4 regions of the Methylophilus sp. DMC14 genome follow, and region 4 is predicted to be linked to each of the others. Evidence: predicted binding sites of a transcription regulator. Region 4 holds the regulator's gene; each other region holds the start of a gene.
What was found. Region 4 encodes sigma-54, which starts transcription at its own class of promoters, with help from an activator protein. Its sites were predicted from a motif close to TGGCACNNTTCCTGCT; they were not measured.
Positions count from the first base shown of each region.

Region 1 (7,564 bases), on a different contig from region 4:
AGGCGCCGGTGATACTGGCGGTGCGGGTACCGCCATCGGCCTGAATCACGTCACAGTCAAAGTGAATGGTGCGTTCACCGAGTTTTTCGAGGTCGATGATGGCGCGCAGACTGCGGCCGATCAGGCGCTGAATCTCTTGCGTGCGGCCAGTTTGCTTGCCTCGCGCCGCCTCACGGTCCATGCGGGAACCGGTAGACCGTGGCAGCATGCCGTATTCTGCCGTCACCCAACCCTGGCCTTTACCTTTTAAAAAGCCTGGGACTTTTTCTTCTACGCTGGCAGTACAAATCACCTGGGTATCGCCAAATTTAACCAGTACTGAGCCTTCTGCATGCTTGGTGTAATGGCGAATGATTTCGATGGCACGCAACTGGTCGTTGGCGCGCTGGCTGGGTCTGGTCATGGTTACTTTCTCTTATTTAATCAATTGCCGGGTTCTGCCCAGCGCTTCTTGTATCTCGGCAATCGCCTTTTCGATTTCTTCGTCAGTCAGGTCTAACGCATACGGACTGGGCGTAACCGGGCTTTCATTCATCATGGTGGTGGTGACGTCTAGCGGTAAATCCAGCGTTGAAATCGTCAGCGGGGTGACAATGCGTTCGCCCCACTGCAGCGCAATGGCGCTCATGTTATCACCAACGGTAATACTGGCGGCATCGGCATCGTCGAGCAAACGCGTGACACCATCATGGATATCCGCCGCCAGCATGTGTTGCGCCATACTGATCTCGGACACCACGTTCCAGACGCCATCCGAGCACAGCAACACCACATCGCCCTCCCGCAACGGAATCGGCGCAGTCAGTTCGACCTGCGGTTCACGATCCCCGCCGACGCAATTATAAATTTTATTGCGGTGCGGGTGATGGTTGACCTCGTCAGCGCGGATTTTACCCTCGCGCAACAAGGATTGCACCACAGAATGATCTTCGGTTTGAAACTCGACCAGGCCGTTGCGGTAGAGGTAGGCGCGGGAATCGCCGACATGGGCGCAAAACAGTTTGTTGTGTTGAATCAAAGCCACGACGATGGTGGTCCGCGGGGACTCTTGCAGACGCTTTTGCAGGCGGACGTTTTCGATCACCTCATGCACCTGTGCAATCTGCTCGCGCAAAAATTGCGCGGGTTGCGCAATCATGGGCTTTGATTCGCGCTGAAATGCATCGATCATGGTTTTGACCGCGATTTCCGCCGCGACATCGCCATGCTGGTGCCCGCCCATGCCGTCTGCCAACACCATAAAAATGGCATGCCGATGGTAAGAGTAAGCCAGCCGGTCCTGATTATAGGGTCGCGGCCCCTGGCGACTGCCTTGTGCAATGGTGAATTTCATAGGATGAATTTCATAGTGGCTTGGTCAACACTTTAATAATTTTATCCACCAGCGAGCCACGCGGATCTTCAGCCACATGGATGCCGATCATTTTTTTCTGCAATGAAAACACACTTTGCGGTCTGAGCATGTAGTCCAGCTGCATGCACTCATCAATAATCGCCAGCAGTTTTTCAGAGTAGATCTGTTGCCCCAACTCCACAGCCGGCACCAGCGTATCGTGCTTGAGGCGCTGGTTGGCCGCGATCGGCGAGGCCCGGTGCAAACAGGCATACATACTGGCGCCTATACTGTAAATATCACTCCAGGGGCCTAGGTGTTTGCGGTCTATATATTGCTCAGGCGGGGCATAGCCCGGCGTGTAAGTGGGCGCCAGCGTCACCTCGGACAAAGCCTGGCGCGCCGAACCGAAGTCCAGCAGCACTGGCGAGCCATCCAGGCGGATATAGATATTGGCCGGTTTGATATCAAGGTGCAGCAATTTGCGTGAGTGCACCTCACGCAATCCATTGAGCAACTCAACGAACATGCGGATCAGAAAATTCTCGGGCACAGGCTGCGCTAACGCCATGATGTAGTCTTGCAGCGATTTGCCACGCTCATATTTCATGACCATATAGACGGTGCTGTTGGCGCGGAAGAAATTTTTCACGCGCACGATGTTTTTGTGCTCGATATTGGCCAGCGCCAGACCTTCTTCAAAAAAGCACTTCATGCCATGTTTGTAGGCGGCTTCATTTTTGCCATTGGAGCGGATGTGCGTATCGCCCTCGCGCTCGGCCAAGGTCACCGGCATGTATTCCTTGATAGCAACCGTGGTTTTCTGCGCATCTTGCGCCAGATAGACGAAGCTGAACCCGCCCAGACTCAGCACCTTGGTAATGGTGTAGTCATGCAGCACAGTGCCTACCGGCAAGGCAAAATCGTATTTATGAGCGAGCTTCACTAGCGCTTTAACGTCACAATCATGGCTTTTATTAAGGGCATGGCATCAGCAGAGGTTGTGATTTGTTCTGCGCGCCGCCTTGTTTTTACCATTTTCGCATAACGATACCGCATTTGATACAATCAGTGAGTTTGCCAGGAGCCAGATGATGACGATAAAAAATTCCCCCGCTAGCCAACCGATGTTGAGCATGACCGGCTTTGCGGCCACCGAAAGCCGCTTTACTGGCGGACTGCTGCTGATTGAGCTGCGAGCAGTCAACCACCGTTATCTCGAGCTCAATGTCAAAATCGATGACAACTTGCGCCAGTTTGAGGCGCAAGTACGTGAATTGCTGCAGTCCCGCCTGGGACGTGGCAAAGTTGAATGCCGCATCAATCTCAAAAGCGATGCCGCGGTGGCTAACCTGACGCTCAATCCTGAGATGGTCGGGCAGATCGCGCAAACCCTGGCCGCGTTACAGCAACATTTTCCGCAGGCGCAACCCGTCAATCTGGTTGAAGTGCTCAAGCTGCCCGGTGTTTGCCAAACGGAGAGCATCGATACCGAGGCCATGGCGCAGAGCCTGCTCAATGGCTTGTCGCAGGCCATTAATGAACTGATTGCCGCCCGCCAGCGCGAAGGTGAAAAACTCAAGCAAGTGCTGCTCGACCGTCTGCAAGGCGTCCGTGAGCAGATCAGCATCGTCAAACCGCTGTTACCTGCCCTGATCAGCCAATATCAGGATAAACTGACCACCAAACTGCGTGAAGCCATGCAGGCAGAGGATGACCGCGTACGTCAGGAAATCGTGCTCTATGCCCAACGGATTGATGTCGATGAAGAGCTGGCGCGGCTCAATGCCCACATTGTTGAAATGGACCGCATCCTCACGGCTGGCGGCACCATGGGCAAAAAGCTGGACTTTTTGATGCAGGAAATGAACCGGGAAGCCAACACACTAGGCTCCAAATCGGTGGCGATTGAAACGACACAAGTGTCCATGCAACTGAAAGTGTTGATCGAACAGATGCGTGAACAGATTCAGAATATTGAATAAGCCCTATTTAACACACGGTTTGCACCAAAACCGTGATTCGAGAGCGCACCATTTAGGTGCGCTTTCTTTCTGAAACCCGCTCATATAAAACATAAACTCATGATTTAAATGGGTTTTACAGGCTGGCACACGGCTTGCTCTTGTTTAAATGAATTTTACAAGTAAGGCAAAGGTCCAGCACGATGACGCAAACGGCCAAACAGTTTTTTGATGAAATGCAGGGCTATGGGGGCAATGTAAGGGCGATTTACCAGGCCTATAACCGCTGGTTGGCGAATGTGCCTACCCAGCAACTGGCGGCCAAACGCGCAGAAGCAGAAGTCCTGTTCCGCCGCGTCGGCATCACGTTTAACGTGTATGGTGAAGAAGATGGTGCCGAGCGCCTGATTCCATTTGATGTGATTCCACGCATGATTTCGGCCAGTGAATGGGCGCATTTGTCCAAAGGTGCCGTCCAGCGCGTACGCGCCCTCAATATGTTTCTGCATGATATTTATCATGATCAGGAAATCATCAAGGCCGGCATTGTCCCGCACAGCATCCTGACCAATTCCCAATACCGCCCGGAAATGGTGGGTGTGACTGTGCCTAACCAGGTGTATGCGCATGTGGCAGGGATAGACCTGGTCCGCACCAGCGAGTCGCAGTTTTACGTGCTTGAAGACAACCTACGTACCCCTTCCGGCGTGTCTTATATGCTCGAAGACCGCAAGATGATGATGCGGCTGTTCCCGGATTTGTTTAAAAAATACCCGATTGCCCCGGTGGAGCATTACCCCAGTGTACTGCTGAACAACCTGCGCTCGGTCGCCCAGACCGGCGTCACTGACCCGACCGTGGTATTGCTCTCACCTGGCGCTTACAACAGCGCTTACTTTGAACATGCCTTCCTCGCCCAGCAAATGGGCATAGAACTGGTGGAAGGCCAGGATTTGTTTGTCCGTAATAACGCCGTCTATATGCGCACCACGCAAGGCCCGCAAAGGGTGGACGTGATCTACCGCCGCATTGACGACGACTTCCTCGACCCTCTGGTGTTCAAGCCCGATTCCCTGTTGGGCGTGCCAGGTCTGCTCTCCGTTTACCGCAATGGTGGCGTCACATTGGCCAACGCTGTAGGCACCGGCGTGGCCGATGACAAGGCGACGTATATTTACGTGCCGGAGATGATCAAGTTCTACTTGGGTGAATCCCCCATCTTGCAGAACGTGCCTACGTATCAACTCAGCAAGGAAGATGATCTGGCCTATGTGCTGGATCATCTGCCCGAGCTGGTCGTCAAGGAAGTGCAGGGCTCTGGCGGCTACGGCATGCTGGTAGGCCCCACAGCCAGCAAACAGGAAATTGAAGAATTCCGTTTACGCATCGTCTCCAAACCCGCTAACTACATCGCGCAGCCGACGCTGGCACTGTCAACCTGCCCAACGCTGGTCGACCAGGGCATTGCGCCGCGTCATGTGGATTTACGGCCATTTGTGCTGTCTGGCAAAACGGTCAGTGTGGTGCCTGGTGGCCTGTCGCGCGTAGCGCTCAAAGAAGGGTCACTGGTGGTGAACTCCTCGCAAGGGGGCGGCACCAAGGATACCTGGGTGCTGGAGCGGGACGATGTCAGTGCAGAAACCGTGCAGTCGCAAATGGCTGCCCAACAAGCAACGCAAGAGGCCGTCATATGTTAAGCCGTACCGCAGATCATTTATATTGGATGGCACGTTATATCGAGCGTGCTGAAAACGTGGCCCGTGTGCTGGACGTGACTTATAACATGTCCCTGTTGCCTTCAGACAGCAGCAACGAAGCGGAACTTTGGGATGCCGTGCTTGAAATTGCCGGGATCCGCGACATTTATGACAGCAATTACAAAGAACTGTCGGCCGCCAACGTCATCAAACATCTGGTCATGGATAGCCAGAACCCGTCCAGCATTTACAGCTCATTGCGTAGTGCGCGTGAAAACGCCCGTGCCGTGCGTGTGGCCATGACCACCGAGACCTGGGAAAACATGAACACACTGTGGATTGAGTTTGGGCAATATATCAAACAGGACCTGACCCAATCCGGCTTGAGCGAATTTTGCGAATGGGTAAAAAGCCGTTCGCACCTGTTCCGTGGCGTCTGTTTTGGCACCATGTTGCGTGACGAGGCCTTTAGCTTTGTGCGCCTGGGCACCTTTATGGAACGCGCAGACAATACTGCCCGCCTGCTGGATGTGAAGTATGAGTACCTGATGCCCATGCAAGAAGCCAATGACGGCGCGGTGGATTACTACGAATGGAGTGCGGTGTTGCGCTCGGTCTCGGCGTTTCAGGCTTACCAAAAAGTCTACCGCGATGCCATTGAACCGACCAAGGTGTCTGAATTATTGATTCTGCGTGAAGACATGCCGCGGTCTCTGCATGCCTGTTACGCCGAGATCATGCCGATTTTGCGCCAGGTCGCTGGCAGCCGCCACACCGAAGCTGAACGACTGGCTGGCCAGATGCATGCCAGACTGCATTACGGCCGCATGCTGGATATTTTAAAAGATGGCGTACACCATTTTCTGGATGAATTTATTCTGGCCAACCGCAAACTGGGCGAAGAAATACAACGTAATTTTTTAAGCGCCACGGCCTGACGCCTGACACACGATTGCCATGAACCCCTCATGCGCAGATTGCTCTAAGACAGCACTGCGCTTTTTTATTTGGGAAGCGACATGCGGTTAACCATCGAACATCAAACCCAATATGTGTACAGCGAAATGGTGCCATACACCATACAGCAACTGCGCCTGACACCCCGCACCGACCCGCGCCAGCAAGTCAGACATTGGGAGATCAAGGCAGCCGGGCAGCTGACCCCGTTTGCAGATGCGTTTGGCAACCTGGCGCACACGCTGGTCGTCGACCAGCCGCACCAGGCTTTATTGATCACGGTGAGCGGTGAGGTCGACACAGGTGCCGCGACCAGCGCAGCCACGGCAAGCTTGCCAGTGACTGTTTTTTTGCGAGACACGCCACTCACCCAGCCCGATGATGCCATCATGGCCTTTGCCAAAGACTTTGCCCATGCGCCCGCGCAAGCGCTGATGCAGGCCTTGCGCGACCGCATGCAATACAGCAAGGGCGCCACCGAGGTGAACACCCCCGCCGCACTCGCCTTTGAGCTGGGCAAGGGCGTCTGCCAGGACCATGCGCATGCTTTTATCGCCTGCTGCCGCAGCCTGGGCTGGCCCGCCCGTTATGTGAGTGGTTACCTGTTTACCGAGGATGGCAGCCTGATGCAAACCCATGCCTGGGTAGAAGTCTGGCAACAAGAGACATGGCTGGGGCTGGATGTCTCCAATGGTATTCCGGTGGATGAAACCCATGTCAAACTAGCGGTCGGTCTCGACTACCGCAGTGCCAGTCCGGTGACTGGCTCACGTATGGGTGGCGGCCAGGAAGGCATGGCCAGCATGGTGAGCGTCAACCGCCAGACAGCGCTGAGCGAAGCGCAACGGCAGGCACACTTACAGCAATTACGTGAGCAGGCACAAGCCGCCCAGCAATAGCAAGTACTCGCATGCTATGATATTTGTTAACTTGATAAATGACTGACTCGAGATGACTTACTGTGTAGGAATCCTGCTTGAAAAAGGTCTGGTATTGGCCTCAGACACGCGCACCAATGCCGGGGTGGACCAGGTGGCGATTGCACCCAAGATGCACGTGTTTGAGGTGCCGGGTGAACGCATGATTGTGCTGCTGACCGCAGGCAATCTGGCGATCACGCAATCCGTGGTCAACCTGTGCCGCGAACAACTCAAGTCGGCAGAAGGCCATGCCAATCTGCACAATGTGCACTCGATGTTTGAAGCCGCCAGCGTAGTGGGCGCGGCCATGCGCAGCGTGCATCAGCGTGACGGCAAAGCACTCAAGGAGCACGGCATAGACTTTAGTGCCAGCGTGCTGGTCGCAGGGCAAATCAAGGGCGAAAAGCCACGGCTGTTTAATGTGTATGCCGCCGGTAATTTTATCGAAGCGACCCCGGATACGCCTTACCTGCAAATCGGCGAAACCAAATACGGCAAGCCGATCATTGATCGCGTGATCAAACATCAAACCAATGTCACAGATGCGGTAAAATGCGTGCTGATTTCTTTTGACTCCACCATCCGCAGCAATATTTCTGTGGCCTTACCGATTGATTTGATGATATACCGAACTGATACTTTAAGCGCCGGCAAACGGCAACGCCTGACAGAAGATGACCCTTGTTATGCCAG
Region 1 is NZ_JBQUZA010000001.1:716,071-723,634, reverse strand. It holds gene rph (ribonuclease PH) at 1-403, opposite strand, end outside; gene ACT53C_RS03570 (PP2C family protein-serine/threonine phosphatase) at 416-1,333, opposite strand; gene ACT53C_RS03565 (serine/threonine protein kinase) at 1,344-2,279, opposite strand; gene ACT53C_RS03560 (YicC/YloC family endoribonuclease) at 2,425-3,318, shown strand; gene ACT53C_RS03555 (circularly permuted type 2 ATP-grasp protein) at 3,501-4,994, shown strand; gene ACT53C_RS03550 (alpha-E domain-containing protein) at 4,988-5,932, shown strand; gene ACT53C_RS03545 (transglutaminase family protein) at 6,014-6,850, shown strand; gene ACT53C_RS03540 (proteasome-type protease) at 6,903-7,564, shown strand, end outside.
Region 1: ACT53C_RS03555 (circularly permuted type 2 ATP-grasp protein) is a predicted target of sigma-54. The motif match lies at 3,442-3,457, and genes of this name have one in related genera.

Region 2 (7,564 bases), on a different contig from region 4:
TTGACCAGATGTAGCCTGGCACCTGCATTGGCACAGAGACGGATAATGTTGCCTGTATTGGGCGGGATTTCGGGTTCGAAAAGCACGATATGAAACATGTTTGGCTGCTTGTTTGCTTACGCAAGGATAGTATGACGGTGATATGATAGTCGAGAAAGTATCTCAAGATAAATAATTACAACGCCATGGCTCGTCCCGAGAAAATTAGATTAGGTGAAATTCTGGTCAGACAGAATTTCATGACCCAAGCTGAACTGGATCAGGCGCTGGAAGAGCAGCGCAAGACAGGCCGCCGCCTTGGACGGGTGATTGCTGAAAAAGGCTATGCCAACGAGCGGCAAATTGCTGAAGCCGTTGCACATCAGCTCAATATCCCTTTCCTGGATCTTGGCCAGTATGAGCTGGATCCCAAGCAGGTTCAAAAACTTCCTGAAGTGCAGGCACGCCGTTTCCGTGCCATTTTGCTCGAAGAGCGTCCAGACAGCATTCTGGTGGCGATGGTCGACCCTTCGGATGTCTATGCCTATGACGAATTGGTCAGGCTGCTCAGGCGTGATATTGATATCGTCGTGGTGCAAGAGAGTCTGCTCATGCAGACCATTGATCGTTCCTATCGCCAGACTGAGCAGATTTCTTCACTGGCGCTTGAGTTGCAAGAGGACCTGGCAGACAGCAATGCCGATCTCTCAAGCATGATGGGCGTAGACCTGGGCGTAGACGATGCGCCTGTGGTCAAGCTGTTGCAGACGATTTTTGAGGATGCGGTGCAAGTGCGAGCGTCTGACGTGCACATTGAGCCGCAAGACAACAAGCTGCTGATCCGCTTTCGGATTGATGGTGTCATGCACTTTCAAACCCAGGCAGATATCAAAATTGCCACTGCGTTGGTCATGCGTCTCAAGATCATGGCTGGCTTGGATATTTCTGAAAAGCGTCTGCCACAAGATGGTCGTTTTGGCTTCTCAGTCAAAGGTAAGGCGGTCGATATGCGTATTTCGACCATGCCAACGCAGTATGGCGAAACGGTGGTCATGCGTCTGCTGATTCAGAACACTGCGCACTTTCAGCTGGACAAATTGGGCATGCCGCCTGTTTTACTCGCGCGCTTCCGCAAAATGATTAACCGGCCCAGTGGCATGGTGTTGGTCACCGGGCCTACCGGGAGTGGTAAAACGACGACTTTGTACTCAGCATTGAGTGAGCTTAATACCCCCGAAACCAAAGTCATTACGGTGGAAGACCCGGTGGAGTATCGGTTGCCCGGCATTATTCAGACGCAGGTGAATGAGAAAATCGAGCTGGACTTCCCCAAGTTGCTACGTGCCATTTTGCGGCAGGATCCAGATATTGTGCTGGTGGGCGAGATGCGGGATGAAGAAACTGCGCAAACCGGTCTGCGTGCCTCCATGACGGGTCACCTGGTACTCTCCACGTTGCATACCAACGATGCCTCAACTGCTCCGGTGCGTTTGATCGACATGGGCGTGCCGCGTTTCATGGTGGCCATGTCCTTGCTCGGTGTCATGGCGCAACGTCTGGTAAGGCTGATTTGCCCGCACTGTGCTGAAGAGCATGCGCCTACAGAGAGTGAAACAGTGTGGCTCAATCAGGTATTGTCGGATGCAACCTTACCGACCAACTTCCGCCATGGCAAAGGGTGTCAACATTGCAACCGAACCGGTTATCTGGGGCGGGTGGGCTTGTATGAGTTTCTTGAAATGACCGATGAGCTGGCAATGGCAGCCAACATGCCAGATACCAATGTCTTTATCAAAAAAGCGCGTGAACGTCTCAAAGGTAAAACGCTGCGCGACCAATCGCTACAACTGGCGATTGAAGGTAAAACCACGCTGGAAGAAATCATGCGTGTCGATAACCAGTTTGAAGAATAACGCCTATGCCATTATTTGAATACAAAGGGCGCACCGAAGATGGCATGGTGGTGACTGGGGTACAAGAAGCCGCCGATGCCGATGCCTTGGGCGCCGCGTTAATTGGTACCCGAATTACGCCGGTAGAGATTAAGCCCAAGAAAACGGGTGCTGTTGCGATTAACCTGTTTGAAGAAAAAATCACCAGTCTTGAGGTGATGATTTTCAGCAAGCAGATGTATACGCTGCTTAAAGCCGGGATTCCGATTATGCGCGCCCTCTCAGGCATTCAAAGCTCAGTAGGCAACCCCAAGCTGGCGCAAGTGGTGGGTCAACTGCGCGTGAGCCTGGACTCAGGCCGTGAATTGTCAGTGGCGATGACCGAGCATCCAAAAGTCTTCGATAGTTTTTATATCAGTATGATCCGGGTTGGCGAAACGACGGGTAATTTGGATAATATTTTTCTGCGCCTGTCTGAGCATATCGAATTTGACCGCTTTATGCGTGGGCAAATCAAGTCGGCTTTGCAATATCCTATGTTCGTTTTGACTGCCATGGCCATTGCCATTGTGGTGATTAATGTCATGGTGATCCCGCAGTTTGAAAAAGTGTTTGCCAGCATGCATGCCGATTTGCCATTGATCACCAAAATGCTGATTGCATTTTCAAGCTTTATGCGCAACTACTGGTTTGTCTTGATTGGCATCATTGCAGCAGCTGGGTGGAGTTTTAAATCTTATATCAAGACCACCTCAGGACGCACTAATTGGGACCGCATTAAAATGCGTATCCCGATTGCCGGAAAAATTATTTTTAAAGGCACCATGGCGCGTTTTGCGCGTAGCTTTGCTTTGTCTACGCGGAGTGGCTTGCCCATTCTCTCCGCGTTGCGGCTGGTGTCACAAACCGTTGAAAATGAATATATTTCAGCCAAAATTTTGAGCATGTCTGCGGGCATTGAGCGTGGCGAAACCATCCTCAGAACAGCTACGCAAACTGGTGTGTTTAACTCACTCGTTTTGCAAATGATCGCTGTCGGCGAAGAATCGGGCTCGCTGGATACATTAATGCAGGAAATTGCCGATATGTATCAAGCAGATGTGGAGTATGACGTTAAAACCTTGGGTGCGCAGATTGAGCCTATTTTGATTATGTTTTTGGGAGCGTTAGTCTTGGTGCTTGCATTGGGCGTATTTTTACCAATATGGGACATGAGTTCTGTGATGCTAAAAGGTAGCTAGTTTTGGGTTGGGGGAGTTGACCAAAATTGTCTGGCATAGTATTTGCTATTGACTATTTAACGCAGTGTTAACCTGCCACTGTGATAAGAACGGCAGGGCATTTTGATTAGGAGTTTGAGTAATGAAAAAACAAGCTGGTTTTACATTGGTTGAATTAGTGGTTGTGATTGCAGTTCTCGGTATTTTGGCTGCTACAGCTTTGCCAAGATTTGTGAATGTTCAAAGTAATGCTCGTGCTGCGAGCATGAATGGCTTGGCAGCATCTGTGCGATCTGCAGCAAGTATGGCTCGTGCGGCATGGATTGCTGGTGGCAGTACTGGCGCTGCAGTGAATATGGATGGAAATAACGTGGCTGTTGTCGCCAACGTTGGTTATCCACAAGCAACGAATGCTGGAATTGTCGCTGCTTTGCAAAATCTTGATAACAACTTTGTTGCCACTCCTGGTGCTAATGGGATCATGACATTTAATGCAAACGGATTTGCAAACTGTTCTTTTACGTATGACCAAGCAACTGGCATAGTCAATACTGGTAATTTACAAGGTGCTGCGGCTCAGCAGAATTGCAGCTAACTTGATGTATGCGCATTCACTCTGGTTTTACGCTTGTCGAGTTGGTTGTGGTAATTGCTTTGACAGGCGTTATGGTGGCTGTCGCAATGCCTAGGTTCGCAAACGGCGACATCTTCGAAACCCGCGGTGACGCGGGTTTACTTTCATCTACATTACGCTATGCGCAAAAAACGGCAATTGCCCAGCGTCGCAATGTGTATGTGATTCACAATAATGCGGTGCCAGATACGGTCAGCTTATGTTTTGATACCGCTTGTAATCAGGCGGTAATGAGTCCTGAGACAGCTGCGGCATACGTGTTCACGAGCAGCAAAAATGTGGATATCACCTCAGATAATGCCAGCGTTGGGTTTGACGCACTCGGGCGGGCGGTGCCTAATTCTACGGTTAACTATCAAGCGACCAACAAGAAAAATAATGCGCAATCTGTGACTGTGACGGTCGAAGTAGATACCGGATATATACACTGACGAGTCTGCCACTCGCAGCTTGGATGATGACAATGCATAACAATAGACATCACTCTCAAAAACGACCATGTAAGACAGGAAAGCAGCTTCAGCTGGGATTTTCGCTGGTTGAGATGGTGGTGTTTATGGTCATTGTCACCACCGCCATCGCTGGCGTCATCGGCGGGCTTTCTTTTATGGGGCGTCATTCTGCCGATCCGCTGGCACGCAAGCAGGCAATCGCCATTGCTGAGTCGCTAATGCAAGAAATTCAACAAATGCCTTTTACATTCTGTGACCCGGATGACACGAATGCTTCTACGGCGACGAGTTATGCAGATTGTACCAATCCACAAAACGCGAGTTTAAACGGGCCTACGCCCTCTACTGAAAGCCGTTACAGCGCGACCGATCCCTTTGATAATGTGGCCGATTATGGTGGATTTTCCATGCCGGGTGGTGGATGTGCCGGGGTTTGCCGTATTGGCAGTTCTACTGCCTTGAATGGCTTAAATCCTTACTCTGCATCCGTGGCTATCACGCAAGTTGGTGGCAGTGGTGCCTTTGCAGGGCTGCCAGCAGATGCGGTGTTACAGATTGTGATTACGGTGGCAGGTCCTGCAGACACTACAATCCGTCTGACCGGATACAGGGTTCGTTATGCGCCAAGAATTTAGATCACCAAGACCTAATATAGCTGGTTTCACCTTGGTGGAATTGGTCATTGTCATTGTCGTTATGGCTATTTTGGGTGGCATTTCCGTGACCTTTATTAAGAACTCCATTCTGGCATATGTGAATTCAGAAGCCTATTATGAGCTGGCAGACCGTGCGGATATTTCCTTACGCCGGATGTCACGGGATATCCGCAATGCCTTGCCAAACAGTGTATGGGTGGCAGCCGATAATTCATACGTGGAATTTGTGCCTATCAAAGCGGGGGGGCGTTACCAGCAGGATACGCTGGATTTTGTCAGTGCGAATGACACTTTTAATGTACTTGGTGATCCAGTGCCTTCAGTTGCTTCTGGTGACCAATTAGTGATTTATAACCTTGGTATTCTAGCGGCGGATGTGTATGCGGGCGACACCATTCGCTCCTTAACCAGCACTGGTAATAACCTTAATCAACTTTCATTCAGCGGCCCCGCATTTCCCCTACCTTCTCCCGGCAGTCGCTTCTATGTGGTGAACGGGGCTGTTTTTTATGTCTGTGATTTGGCGAATCGTCGCCTATTGATGTATTCGAACTACGCGATTCCATCTGCACACCCTTCAAACTTTGCCGGACTAACACCCAGTATCGTGGCGCAAGATGTCACTGGCTGTAGTTTTACCTACACTGAAGGGGTGATGCAGCATAGCGGTGTGGTTACTGCCCAGCTCGAGCTCAGTAAAAATGGCGGTGTTGTGCGCTTAGTTAACCTGATTAATGTGGTGAATTCGCCATGAAAAATACACTTTATCGCACAAAAGGATTTATGTTGCCTGTGGCAATATTTTTGATGGTGACATTGGCTGCCTTGGTGGGGTATGCCATGCGGCTGTCATTGCTGGCTAATCAGGGGGCGATACAAGACGTGCAGGGTGTGCAAGCTTATCTTGCAGCCAGAGCAGGTGTGGAATGGACGGCTTATTATGTCTTGTCGCCAGGATCGACAACTATGCAATCATGCCCTACGCCGCCTAACCCGTTTACGATTAATGGCTTTACGATTGCAATTACCTGTAATCAGACCAATCCGACTCCGCAAGATCGGGCGGGTACACAGAATATCGGGATGTATACCATTACTGCGATTGCTTCAAAAGGGGCGGCTGGTGCGCTTGATTATGTTGAGCGCAAAGTCACCGTGAGCTTGAGCCGTTGCCTGATGGGGACAGAAGAGTGTAGTTAAGAGGGAAAAAGACATTGTTTGCCTGGCGGAGATTAACTTTTTTATGGGGGCTTTGTATTACAGGGCTGTTAGGTCCTGTATTCGTACTGGCTGCTCCGGCTATCCTGAACCAGAATGGCGGATCAAGCTCATCCAATGGCTTAAAGATTTATATTGACCGTTATACCCAGATACAGGTGCAAAGGTTAAATAGTACGGGTCAGATCTATAGCCCCAGCCAAACTCCTCAGGATGTCATTTACAGTGATCCTTCACAGAATCGTTTGGATAATGGTATTTATATCCGCGGCAATAACACCATTTATGGCCCTGATCATTTTGCTTACAATGCGGCAGGAAGTTACAGCCCACAAGCGATGACGGCGGTCTCGCCTGCTAATGCATCAGCCGGGAATGCCCAGACGACCCGATCTCAATTTACCGTTCCTGGCAATAATGTCGGAGGTGGCCCACAAGTCACCATAGATTGGAGCTACACCTATCCTTATGATTTTGTCACCGCCAAGGTGAGCATTTATATTCCTCCGACATATCCAGTCAGCTCAACTAATCCTGTACGCTATTATCATGTGGTTGATACCTATTTAGGGGGGTCTGACTGCGGCTGCGGTGTGCGCTATGTGGACACTAATGGTAAGCAAGTAGCAGGGACCTATCCATATGCAGGGAATTGCTCGTCAGGGAGCAACTCTACGAATGTTGCTTGCCCATCGAGTACAAGTTTGCCTGCTAACTTAGATGTGGTTGAGAGTTTCAGGGAGAGGGATGGAACGTTTAGCCGCTACTGTGTAGGCAATTATCAAACATTCTGGTCGAATAATAATTCGACTGCCTGTGCGATAGCCAAAACAGGCCAGTTGGGGAATACAGTCAATACCACCTTAACAGACACCGGTGCGGCGATTGAGTATGACTTTACAGCTCCCGGAGTCTATACGTTCAGCTATGACTTTGTGGTGGGCTCAACTTTGGTCCCTGATTACGATCATTTGGAAATCCGCCACCCTGGGAGTTCTTCCTTATGTCCGGTCGATATTCAGGTCATGGCTTGTTTGGTCTCCACCATGCCTTGCCCGGATGACCAGTTAATTAACTCTGGTAGTCTCACGGGTACATTGACGATTTCGCCCGGTTCTCCTAGCGTCACGGTGACGCCAAGCAATGCGTTTGAGATCGGCGATGTGGGTACCACGGCCACCCTGACCTTGCAAGGCAGCGCAGCAGCCACGTATAGCTTGGGGGCGACTGGTCTTAGTAAGGGGCCGATGAATGGCATCAAGTGCTGGAACACGGCAAATAACTCGCAAAGTTGTAGCTTTACCATGACTAACACGGCGTGTGTGAATACGTTTGAGTGTATGGAAAGTGGCATGACGTATAACAATCTAAAAACTGACTCATCCAAGCGTAATCCGCTCTACACCAAGGTGTTGGGTCAGTCTTTTGATGTCGATGTGGTTGCCGTGCTTGCCAGTGGGGATCAGTCCAGTGGCTACAATTCATCTGGCTTGCAAGTTGATTTGGTCACCGA
Region 2 is NZ_JBQUZA010000001.1:201,268-208,831, reverse strand. It holds gene trmL (tRNA (uridine(34)/cytosine(34)/5-carboxymethylaminomethyluridine(34)-2'-O)-methyltransferase TrmL) at 1-98, opposite strand, end outside; gene ACT53C_RS01055 (GspE/PulE family protein) at 240-1,892, shown strand; gene ACT53C_RS01050 (type II secretion system F family protein) at 1,898-3,112, shown strand; gene ACT53C_RS01045 (prepilin-type N-terminal cleavage/methylation domain-containing protein) at 3,234-3,686, shown strand; gene ACT53C_RS01040 (pilus assembly FimT family protein) at 3,695-4,156, shown strand; gene ACT53C_RS01035 (type IV pilus modification PilV family protein) at 4,189-4,812, shown strand; gene ACT53C_RS01030 (prepilin-type N-terminal cleavage/methylation domain-containing protein) at 4,796-5,587, shown strand; gene ACT53C_RS01025 (hypothetical protein) at 5,617-6,033, shown strand; gene ACT53C_RS01020 (DUF6701 domain-containing protein) at 6,297-7,564, shown strand, end outside.
Region 2: ACT53C_RS01045 (prepilin-type N-terminal cleavage/methylation domain-containing protein) is a predicted target of sigma-54. The motif match lies at 3,144-3,159, and genes of this name have one in related genera.

Region 3 (7,564 bases), on a different contig from region 4:
CGCCCATGGTGACGATATTCACCATCGCCTGCACGGCAACAGGGGTCGCGATACCCAGCACACCATAAGCTGCAGTTAAATAAAACAGCAGCAAAATGTCCTGTTTTTCAAATGAGAGTAATTTGACGACTCTTTGAAAAGGGCTGAGAGATGTTGTATGAATGTTTGCCATAATAAGAATTGTTGTTAACTAGGCCCAGTAAATGGATAACAACCGTTTATATTAGTTCCCAAAAAAAAACGGCTCTAACTAGAGCCGTTTCTTTATACCACACAACGATTACAAGCTGTAAGCACGCTCGCCATGTTCGGTCGTGTCCAGACCTTCGCGCTCATATTCTTCACTCACGCGCAGACCGACAACCGCATCTACCACTTTGTAAAGAATGACGCTCACAATACCTGTCCAGATCAAGGTGACCACGACTGCGATGATTTGAGTCGTCACTTGGCCACCCATGGTCACACCTTCTGCGTAACCAACACCACCCAAACCTGGTGACATCAACACGCCAGTGCCCACCGCACCCCAGATACCGGCCAAGCCGTGCACACCGAACACATCCAGTGAGTCATCGTAGCCCAGCGCACCTTTCAGTTTGGTCACGCCCCACAGGCTGACAAAGCTGGCAGTGAAGCCAAGGATGATGGAGCCCATCGGGCCGATAAAGCCGCAAGCAGGCGTAATCGCAACCAAACCAGCGACTGCACCAGAAGCGGCACCCAGCATGCTTGGTTTGCCTCTGAACAACCATTCAGCAAAAATCCAGCCCAGTACAGCAGAACCTGTTGCCAATTGTGTATTGATCAGCACCATACCGGCAATGCCATCAGCAGCCAGTTCACTACCAACGTTAAAGCCAAACCAACCTACCCACAGCAAGGAAGCACCGATCATGGTCATCACCAGGTTGTGCGGAGGCATGGCTTCTTTACCGTAACCAATACGTTTGCCCAACATGATGGCACCAACCAAGGCAGCCACACCAGCGTTGATATGTACGACAGTACCACCAGCAAAGTCTTTGGCACCCAGCTCAGCCAGGTAACCACCGCCCCATACCATGTGTGCGATTGGGATGTAGGCAAAAGTCACCCACAATGCCGTGAACAACAATACAGCAGAGAACTTCATACGCTCAGCAAAACCACCAACGATCAAGGCAGGTGTAATAGCAGCAAATGTCAGCTGGAAGGTCAAAAACACATATTCTGGAATCGTGCCAGACAAACTAGCTGGTGTAATCCCCGCCAGGAATGCCTTGCTTAATCCACCCACAATCATGTTGCCTTCGCTGAAGGCCATGCTGTAACCATACGCAGCCCACAATACAGAGACCATGGAAAAGACCACGAACACTTGCATCAGCACTGACAACATGTTTTTCTGACGCACCAAACCGCCATAGAACAAAGCCAGACCAGGGATCGTCATCAAAATCACCAACACAGTGGCAATAATCATAAACGCGGTATTACCCACATCCAGCGTCGGGGCTGGTGCTGCTTCAGCAGCAGGGGCAGCTTCGGCCGCTGCAGGCGCTTCGGCCGCAGGTGCCGCATCAGTAGAAACGGTTTCTTGCACTGTGATGGTTTCGGTCACAGTTTCTTCTGCATAACTGACTGGGCTTGCCGCCAGACCCATTACGGCGACCAGCGATAATATGGAAAGAATTTTCTTCATAACAGAAGCCCTTTCTTATAACGCATCCGGACCGGTTTCGCCGGTACGTATACGGTAAACTTGTTCCAAATCGAAGACAAATACTTTGCCATCGCCGATTTTGCCTGTTGCGGCTGCTTTTTCAATCGCGTCTACGACCTGATCCAGCATGTCATCTTTGATCGCAACTTCGAGTTTAACTTTAGGCAAAAAATCTACGACATATTCAGCACCACGATACAACTCAGTGTGCCCTTTTTGACGGCCAAATCCTTTGACTTCAGTGACAGTGATGCCTTGTACGCCGATATTGGACAAAGCCTCACGCACCTCATCAAGCTTGAATGGCTTGATTATTGCGGATACAAATTTCATTTGCTTCTCCCGTTGTTAACTCTGGCAGGCACATGCCCGCCAGATCTAAAACTTCTTACTCTTAGAATGTACGGCCAACAGTCAACACAAGACGCGTGTCGTACAAGTTTTTAAAATCGCTACTTGGCCCGCCATTAAAGCTTGAGCCTCCATAGCCATGTGAACTCCAGTAGCTATGGTTACTTGATCCGACCAGATAAACACCTGCGTTAAAGCCGTCAGCCTGAGCAATTTTAAATGCCTTGCTCAAACCCACTTTCCAGTCAAAATAGTTAGGAGTAGTTCTAGCAGTTGTTGCAGAAGGTTGAACAGGCAAAGTTAATGTGTTTGTAGTGAAATCATAAGCATTACCTGTAGTGTAATCCGTATTCAAACGTCCATTAACCATTAAACGGCCTACGTGACCAACTAATGTTAAATCCCACCATGGCAATGGATAGTTGGCGTTTGCCTCAAGATACACCGTGCCACGTGTGCTTTTAGTCCAACCTGTACTTCTGTCTGCACCGAACCAGTTTGTCAGCATATAAGAAGCTTTAACGCTAAACCAGTCATAAGATAAACCAAAGTTAGCCTCTAATGAGTTCCAGTCACCGCCATTTGGTGTTTGTCTTACCAAATTACCATTCGCGTCAGTGTAACCTGTAAATTTATACTTTTTCCAAGAGCCGCCTGGATACAAGTATCCATACAAACCGACCGTCCAGCCCATGCCCTCAACCCATGGTATGCTACCGTTATAGCCTGTATAGACATCAATCTCAGTAGTTGCATCAGGATAGGTATTTGGTGTAACGCCAGAACCCCAAACGCCTGCATAAAAACCGCTTGAGTGAGTAATATCCATCCCACCTTGAACAGTTGGTTTATGCCAGGTTTGTGAAATACCACGTGAATAGTAATCAGATACAAAACCGACGTTACCAGTAGCAGTCCAGTCAGATTTATCCGCTTTTTCTTCGGGGGTATAGGGTGTTTTAGCTTCTTTAAGTTCTTCTACCAGAACTTTTTGTTCATCAGCATATGCAGTATTAGCAACCGACAGCGTAGCAAGTACAGCTGTAAATAACATAGATGGGCGCATTTACGAGTCCTCTCTCTCTGTGAAAGTCTTGATCAAATTGTTGTAAACGAGAATGAAACAACATTGACCTAAAAGCAAAGCACGTGCCAACCCATATAAATATTAAAAATCAATACTTTAATTAAAAAACTTAAATTAAATACTTACATTAGCAACACAACAACATGTTTTTAATTGAAAACACATAAAAATCAATCATTTACACCCCTTTTTTCGAGGGCCTTACATGCTAGAATGTGATCCCAAGGAGAGCCTGCCATGCTATTTTCAAATGAAAAAATTAAAGAATTATCTTTTAAAATCAAACAACTAATTGATTCAAGCCCCATTTCAGAGCTTGAAAGCAACTTGCATGCACTAATTCAGGGCATGCTCCCCAAAATGGAACTTGTTTCGCGCGAGGAATTTGATATTCAGGCCGCTTTGCTGGCACGCACGCAGCAACAATTAAAACAGCTTGAAGAAAAAATCAGCCAGCTAGAACAAGCCGACGCCGCCAGAAAGTAAAATTTAATTTACAATTGTTAGCATTCTTTGGTGCGGGAGTGCTACATGAGTTTGGCCGTGTTATACAGTCGGGCCCTAAGTGGGATGGATGCACCAGAAGTGGTGGTAGAAGTGCATCTCGCCAATGGCCTGCCCAGCTTCACTATCGTCGGGCTGCCAGAAACCGAAGTGAAAGAGAGCAAAGACCGGGTTAGGGCGGCGATTCAAACCGCACAGTTTGAATTCCCGGCGCGGCGGATTACAGTTAACCTGGCACCGGCAGATCTGCCCAAAGAGGGTGGCCGTTACGATTTGCCGATTGCGCTTGGGATTCTGGCAGCCTCCGGGCAATTACCTAAACAAGCGCTGGCCAACTATGTCATCGCTGGTGAGCTGGCACTGACAGGCGAGTTAAGGCCGATACGCGGCGCCCTGGCGATGACTTACCAACTGATTCAGGGCCCGGCGCACAAGAGGGCGGCGATTTTGCCCCAGGAGAGTGCGCATGAGGCAAGCCTGGTAGAGGGCTGTTCCATTTTTGCCGCGAATAGTCTGCTTGAAGTCTGTGCCCACCTTTCTGGTAAACAATCGCTACCCCCTCACCCGCTGGTGCTGACAGAATCCTCGTTAAGCTTTCCGGATTACCTCGAAGTCAAAGGTCAATTACGCGCCAAGCGCGCCCTGGAAATTGCCGCGGCGGGTCAACATAGTTTATTGATGAGCGGCCCGCCAGGCACAGGCAAAAGCATGCTGGCGAACCGGTTTAATAGCATTTTGCCGGACATGACTACGCAGGAAGCGCTGGAAAGTGCGGCAATTTTGTCACTGACCGGCCAGTTTCCGGCCAGCCAATGGAAAAAGCGGCCATTCAGGGCGCCACATCACACCGCCTCTGCCGTGGCACTGGTGGGTGGCGGCAGTGTGCCCAGACCCGGAGAAATCAGCCTCGCCCATCACGGCGTGTTATTTTTGGATGAGCTACCTGAGTTCGACAGGAAAGTGCTGGAGGTGCTCCGCGAGCCTCTGGAAAGTGGCAATATCACCATTTCTCGCGCAGCCAGACAGGCCACGTTTCCGGCCCAGTTTCAATTGCTTGCAGCGATGAATCCTTGTCCATGTGGCTATTACGGGCACTATAACCAACGCTGCCGCTGTACGCCTGAGCAAATTCTGCGCTATAAAAACAAACTTTCCGGCCCGCTGCTGGACAGGATAGACATGAATATTGATGTGCCAGCACTCAAGCCAGAAGAGTTGTCACATGACCATCATGGTGAGCAGAGTGCGGCCATTCGTGCACGCGTGATTCAGGCGCGAGAGCGTCAACTGACCCGCCAACAGAAGCCGAATGCTGCCTTGGGTGCGCTTGAGATTTCCACCCATTGCCAATTGGGTGAGCAGGCGAATCACTTACTGCAAATGGCGGTGCAAAAGTTTTCACTGTCTGCCCGCAGCTATCACCGCATCCTCAAGGTCGCCAGAACCATCGCTGACCTGGCCCAGGCCGAACACATTCTGGATAAGCACATTGCAGAGGCGCTACAATATCGGCGTCATGACTATTGAAAGCGTATTCCACATGCAACTTTATGATGCCAGTATCGCCCCGCTGATTCGTAACCTGCAAAATCTCGAGCATATTCTGCGGCAAGGGGAAGCCTATGCAGAACAGAAAAAAGTCGCACCAGAAGTGCTACTGAATAGCCGCTTGTATGTGGACATGTACCCATTAATCAAACAGGTGCAACTGGTGAGTGACATGAGCAAAGGGGCGGGTGGACGACTGGCAGGCATAGACATTCCGCAATACGCGGATGATGAAGCGAGTTTTGAACAGCTCTACGCCAGAATCGCCAAGACAGTCGCGTTTCTCGAAGCCATCAAGCCTTCACAGCTGGAAGGCGCCGAGCATAAAGAAGTGGTGTTAACCATACGTAAAGTGGATCTGACCTTCACTGGCTTGGATTATCTCGAAAAATGGGTCATGCCCAATGTCTATTTTCATGTCACCACGGCATACAACATTTTGCGCCATCTTGGGGTGCCACTGGGCAAAACTGACTACCTGGGTCAAAAGCGCTGATGCCTCAAGGCCGTTTGCGCCAGTAGCCCGGTTGCTGGTCTGACTGCAACATGGCTTTACGGCGCAATGTCTCATAGGCTTCGCTGTCTGAAATTCCTTGGGCAGAGGCCATCGCTTTCGCCTGCTTGTTCGCAGCAACCACCCAGTCAGGATTTTCCTGATAGCTCCGGTCTTGCATGCAATGTTCCAACACGCGTGACTGTCTAGCCGCTTTTTCCAGCTTCTGGAAGGGTAGTTGCTCTGGTAACGCGGCCGCTGCCTTACTGGCAATCAAATCACACTCATTGATAGCATGAGCCAGCGCACTTTGCGCAGGTGAAGACGCTGGCAACTGCAGCGATTGCCAATACCAATACCCCACCGCCGCCAGCATGGCCATCAACACAACCCACATAAACCGACTCGCAAGCATACATCCGACTCCTTTTTGTTGTTCAACCCTGCCAATATTTTAAGCCAAACCGGCCGACAGCCCTTATAAAAGCTGGATTGGTTCATTAAAGCGTCATACAAGACCATTAACATAGATTTAAATGATCGCATGAACAAATTAATTCAAGAATGGAAACCTGATGACGTTAATACAAGTATACATAAACAGAACTAAAGGACGCCCCATGAAAGACTTGCAACAAGACGAGCCGCTGACTTATACCGCCAGCATGCCAGAATTGATGACGGCGCAGGACATTATGTATCTGGCTGAAGATATCACTGCAGACAGCAACATTCAGGCAATTTACAAACCTGCTGAGCTGACGCTGGAAGTCGTGTAAAACACACCGGCAGTTTGCCTCACACCTCCACGCAGTTCATAGCGTGGCATTGCATCGCATGTCGCTTGCCCAGACACCCAACTGGTCCAGCCCTCAACTGATAGACACCCGCCTGACGTTTGCCTACAATAAAACCTCTCTTCAACCGGACGAGAAGGAGGCAACCATGTTTTTAGGCGCAGCAGGCATCTACACACTGATTGGCATCATCGTCGCAATTTGCCTGATATTGTATGTATTTGCAAAAAAGGTAAAGTAATCCGTATCACATAAAAAAGCCCCGTTTACGGGGCTTTTTTATTGCATAGCTCAGATTTTTTACTGGGATTGGTTACTGGATCAATTCACGCCAGCTTTGCTTGGTGCCATAGCTACCATTGGTTTTTTGCTGAAAAATTTGTGTTGCATTACTGGGCTTCCCTTCCGAAAAGACCTTATTCCCCATATCAGACATCTGAGGCGTTGGATCTGTGCTTCCGGTTACCACTACATGAGGCGTCCCATTTCCATCGTATACAATATTGAAACCTACAGCAGGGGTTGATAGTTTTTCAGAAACCAATCCACCACTTATTACGCCCCCCCCTGTTTTGTAATTAAAATAATTTAACCAGCCATAGCCTGTTCCACTACAAGATGAGCTAGTAGGGACTAGTGTTGGCATAATAAGTATCCCTTGTAAAAGCAGCGGGTCAAGATTTACTCGCTCTCCAGCCGGAAAATCTAAATACCACCCATAAGTATTATCAAAGTTAACTGTATTCGTTGTTACAACCCTGCTAGAAGAAAGTGATTGCGCAACCATTTGATTTCGACCAATCGGAGCGGACTGATTAATGTCTTTAAAGACATATACTGAGTTTGTAGGCGCATTAGTTAAATCTGCCACTTCAAGAAACTTGCCAGTACCGACCATTACCACAACATAATTATTAATATTACCTAACTCTGGTTGCGTAGTAATGGCTTGCCTACCGCCACTTGGGTCAGAAAAAGATGCAATCTTTTTCACGACTCCAGAATTGATATCAAATCGCCACACATCCCCATTTAGGTCTCCACCATAAATTGCAGTGGATGTATTATTTTCAAACATG
Region 3 is NZ_JBQUZA010000001.1:579,457-587,020, forward strand. It holds gene ACT53C_RS02875 (peptidase domain-containing ABC transporter) at 1-172, opposite strand, end outside; gene ACT53C_RS02880 (ammonium transporter) at 281-1,684, opposite strand; gene glnK (P-II family nitrogen regulator) at 1,700-2,038, opposite strand; gene ACT53C_RS02890 (TorF family putative porin) at 2,100-3,110, opposite strand; gene ACT53C_RS02895 (accessory factor UbiK family protein) at 3,381-3,629, shown strand; gene ACT53C_RS02900 (YifB family Mg chelatase-like AAA ATPase) at 3,675-5,174, shown strand; gene ACT53C_RS02905 (DUF1993 domain-containing protein) at 5,188-5,691, shown strand; gene ACT53C_RS02910 (hypothetical protein) at 5,696-6,085, opposite strand; gene ACT53C_RS02915 (hypothetical protein) at 6,309-6,467, shown strand; gene ACT53C_RS02920 (hypothetical protein) at 6,511-6,726, shown strand; gene ACT53C_RS02925 (pilus assembly protein) at 6,799-7,564, opposite strand, start outside.
Region 3: ACT53C_RS02890 (TorF family putative porin) is a predicted target of sigma-54. The motif match lies at 3,196-3,211, and genes of this name have one in related genera.

Region 4 (7,564 bases):
CGGGTCCCGAGTCAAAGCCTGTGACTTGTCCGCGTGCTGGTAGATCACTCAAGTTGGCAATGCCGCCGATATTAATGATGACGCGATGCCTGTCTGCACTCGTAAACACCGCCTGGTGAAAGGCCGGCACTAACGGTGCACCTTGGCCGCCAGCGGCAATATCGCGACTTCTGAAGTCGCCAATGACCGTGATCCCTGTTAATTCTGCCAAGCGGGCATGGTTGCCCAATTGTATGGTGTATGCCATGCCCTCTGCCAGTGTCGGACAGTGCCGGATGGTCTGGCCATGGCAACCGATGGCTGTCACGGCCTCGGCACGGATGTCGGCGAGCTTAAGCAGTTGCTTGACGGCTTGCGCGTAGAGTTCTGCGAGCTGGTTAGCAACCACTGCGGCCTCGTGTAACTCGTTATTGGCGGGCGTGTGCAAGGCCAGTAGACGCTGTTTAAGCGCGTCAGGGTAGGGCAGAAAATAGGTGGCCGTTTGTGTCAGTTGCTCGCCCCGTTGCGAGGTGAGCACGGCATCCACCCCGTCCAGGCTGGTACCGGACATCAGTCCAATAAACAAACGTGGCTGGGAGCGATCGGCAGAAACTTGCATGGGTGTCATTTTAACACTGCTCCAGCCGCGCTTACAGAAATGCATGGGATTACGTTAAAATAGCTGTTTTACTTATTTGAGACGGTGCCATCAGTGCGCATCGTTGTATTTGACGGATACCCGCATGACCGATACCAAACAACCCTCATCTGAAGTGCCAGCATTGAGCCCAGAAATTGCCAAGGCGTTGGCCATTATCAAGCGTGGTGCAGATGAGTTACTGATCGAGCAGGAGCTGGTCGAGAAACTGAAAACAGGCAAGCCGTTACGTGTGAAAGCAGGCTTTGACCCTACCGCGCCCGACTTGCACCTGGGTCATACCGTCCTCATTAATAAATTGCGCCAGTTGCAGGACCTGGGCCATCAGATTTTATTCCTGATCGGTGACTTTACCGGCATGATTGGTGACCCAACGGGCAAAAGCGCCACCCGTCCACCCTTAACCGTGGAGCAGGTCAAGGCCAACGCCGATACCTATGCCGCACAAGTCTTCAAAATACTGGATCCCACCAAAACCGAGATTGTTTTTAACTCCAACTGGTTAAGTGAACTCGGTGCGGCGGGGATGATCAAGCTGGCTGCCAGCAATACCGTGGCCCGCATGCTGGAGCGGGATGACTTCTCCAAACGCTTCAAGGGTAATCAACCGATTGCGATTCACGAGTTTCTGTACCCGTTACTGCAAGGATATGATTCGGTCGCCCTGCAAGCGGATCTTGAGCTCGGTGGTACCGACCAGAAGTTTAACCTGCTCATGGGGCGTGAGTTGCAAAAGCAGGCCGGCCAGTCGCAGCAATGTGTGCTGATGATGCCGCTGCTGGAAGGGCTGGATGGCGTCAATAAAATGTCCAAATCACTCGGTAACTACATTGGCATTAGCGAGGCGCCAGAGACTATTTTTGCCAAGATCATGTCGATTTCAGATGAACTGATGTGGCGCTATATTGATTTGCTGTCTTTTGCGACGCTGGAAACCATTGCCGAATGGAAGGCGCAAGTCGCCAGTGGCGCAAACCCCCGCAATATCAAGGTCGGCTTTGCCCAAGAAATTGTGGCGCGTTTCCATGGTCAAGCCGCGGCTGAAAAAGCCTTGCAGGACTTCCAGACCCGTGCCAAAGGCGGCATCCCGGATGACGTGCCCGAAGTTGAAGTGACCATTGAAGGCGACAGCATCGGCATTAGCCAATTGTTAAAACAGGCGGGCCTGGTTGAAAGCACCAGTGAAGCCATGCGCGCAGTGCAGCAAGGCGGCGTCAAGCTCGACAGCGTCAAGGTGGATGATAAGAATCTGCCTTTGACTAAAGGTGTGACAGTGATCGCACAGGTGGGTAAACGTAAATTTGCCAAGATCACAATCAGGTGATCGGAGCTGAGAAACAAAAAAGGCCGCATCTGCGGCCTTTTTTGTTTAGAGCGTTTTGCGCAAGTTCGCGGGCGGAATATTCAGGGACTCGCGATATTTGGCTATGGTACGGCGGGCAACGACGATGCCTTGTTGTGCCAGTGTGTCGGTGATCTGGTTGTCCGACAAAGGCTTTTTCGGGTTTTCTTCGGCCACCATTTGCTTGATCAAGGCTCGGATGGCGGTGGCAGAGCAGGAGCCGCCTGCGTCTGTGGCTACCGAGCTGCCAAAGAAGTATTTGAGTTCATAGACGCCACGCGGTGTGAGCATATACTTATGCGTGGTGACACGTGAAACTGTGCTTTCATGCAAGTCGAGTTCTTCGGCGATTTCACGCAGTACCAGTGGGCGCATGGCTATTTCACCATGCTCAAAGAAGTTGCGTTGGCGGTCTACAATGGCTTGCGACACGCGCAAAATGGTCGAGAAACGCTGCTGGATATTCTTGATCATCCATTTGGCTTCCTGCATCTGGCTTTGCAGGTATTGGCCTGAACTCTCGCGGTTGCGCTTGAGGATGTCCGCATACATCTGGTTGATGCGCAGTTTGGGGATCACGCCATCATTTAAGGAGGCGACCCAAATGCCCTTGATTTTTTTAACCACCACATCGTGCTGGATAAAGTGATCGTGACTAAAGCTGGAAAACTCGCTGCCGGGTCTGGGGTTTTGCTGGCGGATCAGGTGCTGCGCCGCCTTGAGTACCGCTTCATCGCAACCAAGCACCTTGCGCAGTTTGACAAAGTCTTTGTTGGCAAGCAGCGCCAGGTGGTCTTTGGCAATGGCAATGGCGGTTTGCAAGTGTGGCGTTTCTTGCGGCAAACGCGTCAGTTGCAAGAGCAGGCACTCGCGTAAATCGCGCGCACCTACGCCTACAGGGTCCAGATTCTGGATCAGCTTGAGGGCGGTTTCCAGTTCCAGCAGCTCGACCTCAAGTTCGAGTGGCAAGTGCTCCACAATCTCCTGCAGATCTTGCTCCAGATAGCCATCATCAGTGATGCTATCCAGTAGCAGTTTGACCAGGCTCATGTCACGTTGCGACAAATGTGCCAGTTGTATCTGGTCAATCAGATGCTCGCGCAAACTGATGCTGGTGGTTTCCTGTCTGGAAAAGTCACTGTCTTCGTCTTCCTGATGATTGCGTCCGGCTTCGTCCCAGTTGCTGGTGCTGCCAAACTCTTCATAATCATCTTCAAACTCTGGCGGCGTGAATTCCTCGTTTAAATTGGGCAGGTCGCTCTCGCTCCCGCCCAACTCATCGTGCAAGTCTTCACGCAGACTTTCTGCCGGTGCGGTGATCTCTTGCTGCGTTGCCATGTCAAACGAGCTGGCATCTGTCGGCTCAGCTTCTACAGTGGGGGGAGGCGGTGTGTTATCTTCAAACTCGCCTTCTTCACCGTCTGACATTTCCAGTAACGGGTTTTCCTGCAGGATGGTTTCTAGTTCCTGGTTCAGTTCCAGCGTGGAAAGTTGCAGCAAACGGATCGATTGCTGCAGCTGCGGCGTCAGCGCCAGATTTTGCGAAATACGTAATTGCAGGTTCTGTTTCATGACGGATTACAGCCTAAAATTCTTGCCCAGATACACTTCACGCACACCTTCGTTCTGAATGATTTCATCGGGCGTGCCTGCTGCAAACACAGCGCCTTCATTGACAATATAAGCGCGGTCACAGATGTCCAGCGTTTCGCGCACATTGTGGTCGGTGATTAAAATACCAATATTCTGACTGCTCAGGTAGCGGATGATTTTCTGGATTTCGATCACGGCAATCGGATCAATCCCGGCGAACGGTTCATCCAGCAAAATAAATTTAGGGTCAGTGGCCAGGCAGCGCGCAATTTCAACGCGTCGACGTTCGCCACCAGACAAGCTGACGGCCTGACTGTTGCGGATGTGCTGGATATGCAATTGATCCAGCAAGGACTCAAGCCTTGCCTCACGCTGCTCTTCCGTATAGGGACGGGTTTCAAGAATGGCGAGGATGTTGTCGGTTACGCTGAGCTTGCGGAAAATGGATGCTTCTTGGGGCAGATAAGCCAGGCCCATGCGCGCGCGCTCATGCATGGGCGCGCGGCTCACGTCGGCGCCATTCAGCGTAATGTTGCCTTCATCCAGCGCAACCAACCCTACAATCATGTAAAAGCTGGTGGTTTTGCCTGCCCCGTTGGGACCCAGCAAGCCGATCACTTCGCCACTGCGTAACTCAAGCGTCGTGTTTTTGACGACGGTACGGCCCTGATAGGTTTTTTTCAGGCGGTTAACCTGCAAATGGTTCTGATCTGCTGCCATGGTTTCCATCTTTAAGCTTACTCTTTGCCTTGCTCACCAGTGTTTTCGGCAGGGGCAGGTTCGACCTTGAGTTGCAAGGAGCGATTCATCCGTAATCCCTGTTGAGAGGTTGGCTTGTTGTCAATGACAGGCGGTGTGGTTTTATTTTTAGGCTGTATGGTGGCCTTGACGCGGCTGCCAGCCGTTCCGTTCGGGTTGGCTTTGGTGCCGCCAATCACCTCGGCATACTCGGCGTTGGCGTCGTAGCTGATGTAGTCCCCGGTCACGATGTCTTCACCACGTTTAACCCAGGCATTGGTATACAGTTGCACTTTATCCATGCGGGCGTTGTATTCGATACGTTGACCACTGCCTTGCATCCACTCGTCTTTACCGGTACGTTTTTGTTTGAACGTGGTGGGGTTGCCGGTACAGGTGCTATGTTGAAAGCCGTCCTGATCCTCGCGTACGATCATTTTGTCCGCCTTGATTTGCAAAGTGCCCTGATTAAGAATCACGTTGCCCGTGTAGATACTGATTTTTTTAGCATCGTTCACGGTCACGGTATCCGCTTCAAGCTCTATCGGTTGATCTCGGTCAGATTCTTCGGCCAGCACACTCAGCGGCATGGACAATAGCGCCCATACGCTCATGCAGATCGCTAAAAATAAGGGCTTGTGCGTGTTCAACTCATTTCTCCATAATCAACGGTCATTGGCGTTCTGTGTTTGACGCCTGGGCCGGGCTTGCCAAATTGCTGGCGACGGGTGGACGCTCATAATGCACATGCACCCGGTTAAACAATTGCATGGTATCAGCCCGGTTATCAAAACGCATGCCCGTGCCTGTAATCACTGTCGCCGGTTTTTGGCGGATGACCACCGGCTGGTCTGTGTGTGCCACCTCGGTGTCCGGCTCCAGCCAAAGCCGCTCGGTTTGCATTTGTGTTTCTGGCTTGGTGGCAGAGGCTTGGCGGATCACCTTGACCTGTTTGCTAAACTCCACCAGTTTACCATTGGCGGAAACACGTCCTTGCTGACCATAAATTTGCGTGTAAGGCTTGTTCAGGCCAAACTGGGTAAAGCGTGGCCGCTGCAATTCTGTATAGTCATTGGCAGGAAAGTGGCGCATTTTTGCGGCCGCCAGCACATATTTGGTATTACCGGACGCATCCGTGCGGGTACTCACAAAGTTGTACAACATGTAGTCCGGCGCTTGGCGATTAAGTATGTTCATTTTGAGTGCTTGCTCTTGTACATTCTGGTTAATCCAGAATGTCAGCAGCGCCAGCAACAGCATTAACGCAATCGGCAACAAAATGGGGTGTTTAAGCATGCCTGAATTCTAATGCCTGTTTAAGCTAAACGACTTTGGCTTTCAATAAGTCATGCATATTGAATGCCCCTACCAACTGCCCTTGGGCATCTACTGCCAAAAAGCCATTTATTTTGTGCTGCTCCATCATGTTAACTGCTTCAACCGCCATCTGATTCGTCTCCAGCAAATACGGCTGTTTGTTCATCACGGTATCAATGGATGCCTGTGGATTGTTCTTGCCCTGCATAAACAAGCGGCGCAAATCGCCATCGGTAAAAATGCCTATTGGGCGTTGCGCGTGGTCCACAATAGCCGTGAAGCCCATGCCCTTGAGTGAAATTTGCGTGATGGCTTCCTGAATGGAGGCGTGTTGATCGATTTGGGGCACGGCCGCGCCGGTGCGCATGACATCCTTGATGCGCACCAGTAGCCGTCTGCCCAAGCTGCCACCGGGGTGCGAACGGGCGAAGTCTTCGGCAGTGAACTCACGCAAATCGAGCACGCAGAGTGCTAAAGCATCGCCAAGGGCCAAGGCCGCTGTCGTGCTGGCTGTGGGAGCCAAGCCGAGTGGGCAAGCCTCATGGCTCACGGCAGCACTCAAATGCACTTCCGACTCACGTGACAAGGTGGAGTCTTCGCTGCCCGTGATGCTCAACACCCGAGCACCGATGCGGCGGATCGCCGGCAAAATATTAATAATTTCATCACTCTCGCCAGAGTTGGACAGCGCGATCACCACATCTTCTGCCGTAATCATGCCCAAGTCGCCGTGGCTGGCCTCGGCCGGGTGCATGAAAAACGCCGGTGTGCCGGTACTGGCCAAGGTGGCCGCAATTTTGCCGCCGATATGGCCGGATTTGCCCATGCCCGTGACCACCACCCGGCCCTTGCAGGCCAGAATCATATGCACGGCAGCCTCAAAAGCCGAGCCAATGCGGTCTGCCAGATGCCTGATTTCATCGGCTTCGTGCAACAACACCCCTCGTGCGCGCGACACGATATCGGGTGTTTTAACAAGATGGATGCCGGAATTTGCTGTCATCATGGCGGGTAAGTATAACAAGCGAGTTGCCTGACAATAAAGTAAAACACCCTTTTTTTACGGTTTTTTTATTCTCAGGCACATTTTTTGCATAAAACAAAGTTTTGTGGCACGATGCATCATCCTGAAACAATTGCGTTTCATAATAGACCTTGACCCTTCAGCGCTGGCTGATGGCGATCAAACCCCTGTTTGACCGGCTTGGTATAAATGCGTTAGAGCTTTGCATGTTTGATTCCCTGATACATCTTTTATTACTGCTGACCAGCTCGGTCTTCGCCGTGGGCTTGTTCCGCATCCTCGGCTTGCCTGCCATGCTGGCCTATTTTGTCATCGGCATCGTGCTGGGCCCGCACGCCCTGGGCTTGCTGGAGGATGAAGAGTCCGGTCGCCAGGTGGCCGAGTTTGGTATCGTGTTTTTGATGTTTAGCATCGGTCTCGAGTTTAGTCTGCCTAAGCTGTATGCCATGCGAAAAACGCTGTTCGGGCTAGGGGGCGGACAGGTCGTGCTGACCTTGCTGGCCAGTCTGGTGCTGGGCAAAGTGGCCGGGCTCAGCCTGACTTCTGCTTTTATCATTGGTGCGGCCATCACCATGTCCTCGACCGCGATTGTGTCCAAAATTCTGATGGAGCGTGTAGACCTTAACTCCAGACATGGTCGTCTCAGTATCGGCGTGCTGCTTTTCCAGGATCTGGCCGTGATTCCGATTCTGGTGTTGATCCAGACGCTAGGCTCGCATAGCGACAATTGGCTGGATGTGTTGGGGCTGACGCTGTTCAAGTCGTCTGTACTGCTGTTTTTACTGTTCAAGTTCGGGAAAAACATCCTTAACTTCTGGTTTGAGCTGGTGGCCAAACAGCGCTCACGCGAGTTGTTTGTGCTCAATGTGCTGATGGTGACCCTGCTGATGGCGGCAGCCACCAACTATGTCGG
Region 4 is NZ_JBQUZA010000002.1:459,281-466,844, reverse strand. It holds gene ACT53C_RS06530 (anhydro-N-acetylmuramic acid kinase) at 1-598, opposite strand, end outside; gene tyrS (tyrosine--tRNA ligase) at 723-1,961, shown strand; gene ACT53C_RS06520 (RNA polymerase factor sigma-54) at 2,007-3,551, opposite strand; gene lptB (LPS export ABC transporter ATP-binding protein) at 3,558-4,301, opposite strand; gene lptA (lipopolysaccharide transport periplasmic protein LptA) at 4,310-4,924, opposite strand; gene lptC (LPS export ABC transporter periplasmic protein LptC) at 4,983-5,606, opposite strand; gene ACT53C_RS06500 (KpsF/GutQ family sugar-phosphate isomerase) at 5,632-6,633, opposite strand; gene ACT53C_RS06495 (cation:proton antiporter) at 6,858-7,564, shown strand, end outside.